DNA from 2 places in the Methylobacterium organophilum genome. Region 2 is predicted to be linked to the other one. Evidence: riboswitches for the same ligand, from Rfam matches in the RefSeq annotation. Region 2 holds a riboswitch; the other holds the start of a gene.
The links. A riboswitch is a leader RNA that binds a small molecule or an ion and turns the genes downstream of it on or off. The one in region 2 is predicted to bind cobalamin.
Positions count from the first base shown of each region.

Region 1: it holds a riboswitch for cobalamin, as region 2 does, so the genes downstream of both, MMB17_RS04630 (TonB-dependent receptor) here and MMB17_RS15550 (TonB-dependent siderophore receptor) in region 2, are expected to answer to the same signal.

Region 1 covers NZ_CP092848.1:1,009,010-1,012,212, reverse strand. Annotated here, with positions in the region: gene MMB17_RS04630 (TonB-dependent receptor) at 1-1,993, opposite strand, end outside; cobalamin riboswitch at 2,223-2,420, opposite strand; gene MMB17_RS04625 (ABC transporter ATP-binding protein) at 2,505-3,203, opposite strand, start outside.
Region 2 covers NZ_CP092848.1:3,324,630-3,327,832, forward strand. Annotated here, with positions in the region: gene MMB17_RS15540 (hypothetical protein) at 1-445, opposite strand, end outside; gene MMB17_RS15545 (VOC family protein) at 540-914, opposite strand; gene MMB17_RS25275 (hypothetical protein) at 1,108-1,236, opposite strand; cobalamin riboswitch at 1,315-1,517, opposite strand; cobalamin riboswitch at 1,720-1,928, shown strand; gene MMB17_RS15550 (TonB-dependent siderophore receptor) at 2,036-3,203, shown strand, end outside.

The DNA of each region.
Region 1 (3,203 bases), 2.3 Mb from region 2:
CGGTGGGCTCGACGGGATGGAAATGGCGGTCGGCGATGCCGTCCGCCGGCTCGCCGGGCAGGCGGGATTCGTAGAAATAGGTGATCTGGTCGGCTTTGGCGTTGGTCAGGTTCAGCACGTCGAGGGCGAGGCTGACGCCGTTCTCGAAATTGTAGCCGATGCGGCCGTTGAGCAGCGCGGTCGGCTTCGAGCGCACCGAATTGTCCTCGATGAGCGGGCGCGGCCCGAAATAGCGGAAGCGCAGGGTCCCGAACCAGCCGGTGCCTTCCCCGAAGGTCACCCCGGCTGAGGCGATGGTGGTGGGCGCCTCTGGCACCCGGTTGCCGGCCGGGTCGACATCCGAGAACCGGGCATTGGTGACCGTGAGGTCGCCTTCGAGCCGCAGCCACGGGGTGAGCGCGTAGCGGTTGGTCCATTCGACGCCGAAGCGCCGGGTCGGACGGCTCGGCTCGGTGGTGCCGGTATCGCCCTGGAATAGGTTCTCGGAGGCGAAATCGAGCCGGAACAGGGCGACGGAGCTTTCCAGTCCCGCGATCGAGCGGTTGCGCAGGCCGACCTCGTAGCCCGTCGAGGGCACCAGGAAGGGCGAGCGCTGGATGTTGAAGAGCGGGCTCGACGGATCGACGGTCGCGGTCACGCCGCGCACGTCGTTGGAATGGAAGCCGCCGCCGTAATTCACGTAGAGTTCGGTGTCGGCGAAGGGACCGAGCACGAGGCCGAGCTTCGGGTTGACGATGCCGTCCCGGGCCTTGCCGGAATTGGCCGCGATGTCGGAGACGACGTCGGCGTAGTAGCCGTCCGCCCGGAAGCCGAGGCTGGTGCGTAGCCAGTCCGTCCAGCGCACCCGGTTCTCGACGTAGAACGCCGCGCTCGCCTCCAGCACCCGGTCGTCGAGCACGGTCGAGCGGTATTGGCGGTTGGTGGTGTTGAACAGGCCGACGCGCATGCTGTCGGTCCGGGTCTGCACGCCGATCTCGGTCTCCGTCGCCAGGCCGAACAGGTCGCCCTGGAAGACATGGGCGATCTCGCCGCCGCCGAGCACCCGGTCGTCGAGCTGGCGGAACTGGTCGCCGTTGACCGGGTCGTTCAGGAAATAGGTGAAGTCGTTGAACAGGTTCATCCGGTAGCGGATCACGTAGGCGCTCGCCCGGGTGACCCCGGTATCGTCGGTCGCGCTCCAGCGTCCCGAGAGCGAGAACCGGCCGGTATCGCCGCCATCGGTCGGGTTCAGCGTGCCGTAGCGGCCGAGGATGCCCCCCGCCACGGCCCGCTCGGGGATCTGGTTGGTGGCGTTCCACTTGGCCCAATAGGCCATGCCGGTCACGGAGAAGCCGTCGAGCGCCGTGCCCTGGCTGTAGCGCAGCACGCCGTTGAACTTGGCGAGGCGATCCGGCACGTCCCAGGGCCCGTCATAGACCTGGGCCTCGCCGGCGGCGAGCAGGTGGCCCTCGCCCAGGGGCGCCGAGGCGATGGCGAGCGCCCGCTTGTAGCCGAAGGAGCCGATCGAGGTGAGCGCGAGGTTCTTCTCCACCGTGTCGAGATAGTCGATCCGCACCGAGCCGGCCGAGGCGAAGTCCCCGTCGCGGGCGAAATACGGGCCCTTGTGGAATTCCACCGCGCCGACGAGCTCGGGGATCAGGAAGTTGATGTCGGCATAGCCCTGGGCATGGGCGTTGGTGCGCATGTTCACCGGCATGCCGTCGACGGTGATGGCGATGTCGCTGCCGTGGTCGAGGTTGAACCCGCGCAGGAAGAACTGGTTGGCTTTGCCCTCGCCCGAATGCTGCGTGACGATCAGGCCGGGCACCGATTCCAGCACCTCGCCGGGCCGGGTGACCGGGCGGCTGTTGAGCTGCGCGCCGGTGATGACCCCCGCGCTCGCCGCTTCCACGACCGGCAGTGCGCCGCCGATACCCGTGCTGCCGCCGACGAAGCCGGCACTGGCGGCGGGGCCGGATGCCCCCCCGGCGGAAGCGGCGGCCTCCCCCGCCACGGCGATCTCGTCCAGGCGCGTCTCGCCGAGGGAGCCCTCGGCATGGGCAGGCTGCGCGGTGGCGAGGAGCGCGCAGGAGAGAAGAAGCAGGCTGGGGCGGGACACGGGACGGCAGCCTCGGGCAACGGCAGTGGCACGTCACCGCGAACGAGGCCTCGGGTCACCGCCTCCTCCGGGGAGGGGCGGCGCCTTCAGCACCCGTCAGGACACCCCGCCCGACGCGCTTCGCGTGTGACCACGGCTGACGGCAGGTCTCCTGGCTCGCGGGTCGCTGCCCTCTCACCGTCTTCCCGGATGAGGCTCATCCAGTGACATGGTGGCGGAAGGCTCGCCGCTCACAGTTGCGGGGGCAGCCGCGGCTTCAGAGCGAACCCCTCACCGCGTTCCCTTTTGATCCCCAAGGGGAACCGTCGCCCCATGGCTAAGCTTGGCGTCGCGGCTCTGTCAATGCGGTGCCACCCGCCCCCTCAATCGCCCACCCTGTCCCGGGCGAGGGGGCCTCCTGCCGCCCCTACTCCGCCGCGGCGCGCGGCGTGTCCGGCCGATCCGACGCGAACTGGGCCGCGTGGAGCTTCTGGTAGTAGCCGCCGGCGGCGAGCAATTCCTCGTGCCGACCTTCCTCGACGATGCCGCTCTCGGTGACCACGGCGATGCGGTCGGCATGGCGGATCGTGGCGAGGCGGTGGGCGATGACGAGGGTGGTGCGGCCGGCCGCGAGCTCGGTCAGCGCCGCCTGGATGTCCCGCTCGGTCTGGGTGTCGAGAGCGGAGGTCGCCTCGTCGAGGATCAAGATCGGCGGGTTCTTCAGGAAGACCCGGGCGATGGCGAGCCGCTGCTTCTGGCCGCCCGAGAGCTTCACCCCGCGCTCGCCGACCACGGTGTCGAGCCCGTCCGGCAGCCCCGCGATCAGGTCGCCGAGACGGGCGCGCCGCGCCGCCTCTAGGATCTCGGCCTCACCGGCATCGAGCCGGCCATAGGCGATGTTCTCGCGGATCGTGCCGGCGAACAGGAACACGTCCTGCTGCACGATGCCGATCTGCCCGCGCAGGGAGGCGAGCGTGTAGGCGCGGATGTCGTGCCCGTCGATCGTGATGCGGCCGGCGTCCACCTCGTAGAAGCGCGGGATCAGGGAGCAGAGCGTGGTCTTGCCCGCGCCCGAGGGGCCGACGAGCGCCACCGTCTCGCCCGCCGCGATGGTGAGGCTCAGGTC
Region 2 (3,203 bases):
CGGCGGTCACTGTGTCCGAGAAAAGGTCGCAGTCGAGCAGGTTGTCCGGCGCCGCCTTGCGGGCGGAGTAGACGTTGATGTTCACTTTGATTGGGTTCTCGTCGATCGAGGTCGCATCCGCGGCGTTGACGCCAAACCCGGGCATCTCGGCAAGGCCACCGGCGGCCGGAATGGTCACCGTGTCGCCCGCGATCTCGTACGCGCCGGGCTCTTGGCCATCAGCCTGCGCACGCTTGATCTCGGCGCGCGTCGGCTTCCTAGCCCTCTCGTAGTAGTAGAACGAGCTCACGGTCACGCTTTCGGAGAGGTCGGTCAGCTTCTTCAGCGCCTTGGGCGAGAGGGAGACCTGTACCGTGAAGCCGTGGGGGCTGGCCGTCGTTTGCGCGGCAGCGGGTGCTGCACTCGTGAGCGCGGCTGTGAGAGCCGCAAGAGCGATCGCCTTCATGGGCTCGTCCTGCCTGGCGCGCGGCCTGAATCGGGTGCGACGCTGCTTGGCAGTATAGCACGGACGGCCGGCGCGGCAGGGAGGGCCGGGCTCCTCACTTCGCCGGCACGGTCCGCGCGGTGAGTTTGTTACCGTCTGGATCACGGAGGTAGGCCACGAAAGCCCCGTTCGGTCGCTCGGAAGGCGGGCTCTCGATCGCAGTGCCGCCGTGCTTCGTGCCGGCCGCATGCCAGGCGAGAACGTGGTCGCGGCTGGCGGCGGCGATCCCGATGGTCCCGCCGTTTGCAGCGGTCGCCGGATTGCCATCGATCGGCGTCGTGATCATCAACCGGCCGCCCTCGTGGGCGTAGATCAGCCTACCTCGCTCATCCATCTTGCCGGACCTGCCTCCGAGCGCGGCGAACGTGGCATCGTAGAAGCTTCGCGCCCGTTCCAGGTCGTTGCTGCCGATCATGACATGCGTGAACATACATCTTCTCCGGACAGGGGCAGCACGTGATAGTCGCAGCCGAGTGCGGAGGCGAGTGACTGGCTGCATCCTATCAGCCCTGCTGCGGCCCGGGCCCAGCCGATCCCGATTCACAACGATCCCGCGAACGCCACCTGCCAAGTCGGCGGCTTACGTGCCCGATGAATGGATTTGATCGCGCCTCGACACCAGGTCAAACCGTCTCGGCCGAGACCGAGATCTCGGAGAGCGAGACGTCGGCCTCGCCGCCGCACAGTTCATTCGCGAAGGGTGCGGTGACCTGCTGGGCCTGGACAGCGGGCGAATCGAGCAGGGCCGGCATAGGACAGCGCCAGTGCGCTCCGCAGAGCGAATCGAAGGGCAAAGGACACGGGAGACAAGCCTCCGGCATTGGCACGTCACCGCGAACGAGGCCTCGGCGCCCCTCCGAGCTCGCAGGTCGTTGCCCTCTCACCGTCTTCCCGGATCAGGCTCATGCAGTGACGTTGGCGGCGGAAGGCTCACCGCTCACAGTTGCGGAGGCAGCCGCGGTATCGGGGCAAAGACCCTCACTGCGTTCTCTTTTGATCTTCATGGATAAAATCCGCAGATATACTGCTGATATTCCTAATGCATCCCGTCGCAGTCTGGAAATAATCAACGAAAAACCATTCTAGATATTTGTCCGTTGATGTATCGACTTATGAATGGGGCGCAGCAGTCAAAGGCTCTCTTTGTTGCCGAACAGGAACGGACGCCCCTCAGTCGGGAACGCGAGGTATCGATAAGCCGCGTTCGATAGGTTGACTCCCCTCCTTGCAGGACCGATGAGAGCGACTGTCAAGGTTCTCACGGCCCTGTAGCCGTGAGCTAAGAGGGAATCCGGTGAAGCCCGTCAGGGTCAGGCCGGAGCTGCCCCCGCAACTGTGAGCGGCGAGCCGCTGCCGAGAACGGCCACTGGTGCCCCGCGCCGGGAAGGTCAGGCAGAGGCGACGACCCGCGAGTCAGGAGACCTGCCTTGGCGATGTTTTCGTTTCTCGGGCGGGGTGTCCGAAGGGAACGCATGGCCGTGGCAGGCGCTGACCGCCCGCTCTCGCGCACGCGTGCCTGAAGCTGCCCTTGTCCGATCAAGGGCTTCCACGATGCCGCGCCGGTCAGGTCTCACGCTCTCGGAATCATCTCCATCCGCTCGCAAGCCCAGCGGCCGGGTCGATCATGTTGCCGCGTTCGGCCCCAGTCGAAAGCAGGCCTGGTCGTGCACTGTCGCCCTGGCTGCCTACCTTGCCGTCGGCCTCGATCCGATCGCCGCGTCTGCGCAACTGGCCGTCGACGCGACTCAGGAGGTGCAGCTGGACGAACTCACGGTCCAAGGGAAATCCGGCCCTCGCCTCGTCACGGATGGCTATCTCGCGAAGCAGAGCGTCAGCGCGACCCGCACCGATACCCCCCTGCGAGAGGTGCCTCAGGCGGTCGTCGTCGTCCCGAACCAAGTGCTCGAAGACGCCGCCGCGACCCGGATCGACACCGCCCTTAACCTCGCCGGCGTCGGTCGGGCCAACAATTTCGCCGGGCTTGGACTGACAGAGTTCACCATCCGCGGCTTCGCCACAGGCGAGTATTACCGCAACGGCTTCCCGATCAACCGCGGCTACCCGAACTCGCCCGATATCGCCTCGATCGAGCGCGTCGAGGTTCTGAAGGGTCCTTCCGCCTTCCTCTACGGCCGGGGTGATCCGGGCGGCACCTTCAACATCGTCTCGAAGCAGCCGCTGGCCGAGCGCTCCTTCACCGTCGATACGCAGTACGGCAGCTTCAATACCAAGCGCAGCACCGTCGACGCTACCGGCGCCCTCGACGAGAACGGGCAGGTGCTCGCCCGCATCACGGGGGCCGTGGAGGACAACGGCAGCTTCCGTGACTTCGGGAGGAGCGACCGCTACTACCTCGCGCCCGCCATCGCCTGGAAGCCTACGGCGGACACGACGATCACACTCGAAGGCGAACTGATCAGCGCCGGGCAGATCTTCGACCGCGGCATCGTCCCGTTCCGTGGCGACCTGCGCGCCGTGCCGCGGACCCGCTACATCGGAGAGCCCGGCCTTGCCCCCTTCCGCAACGACAATGCCCTCGGGCAGTTGCGCATCGAGCACCGCTTCGATCCCGACTGGGTGCTGACCGCCGGCACGCAGGTGCTGGCCGGCAACATCGCGGGCGACGCCGTGCAGACCGTGGGTGTCCTCCCGGACGGGCGCACGCTCCGGCGCACTTTCGATCATCGCGAGCTGACGTGGTCGGACGTCGACCTCCAGG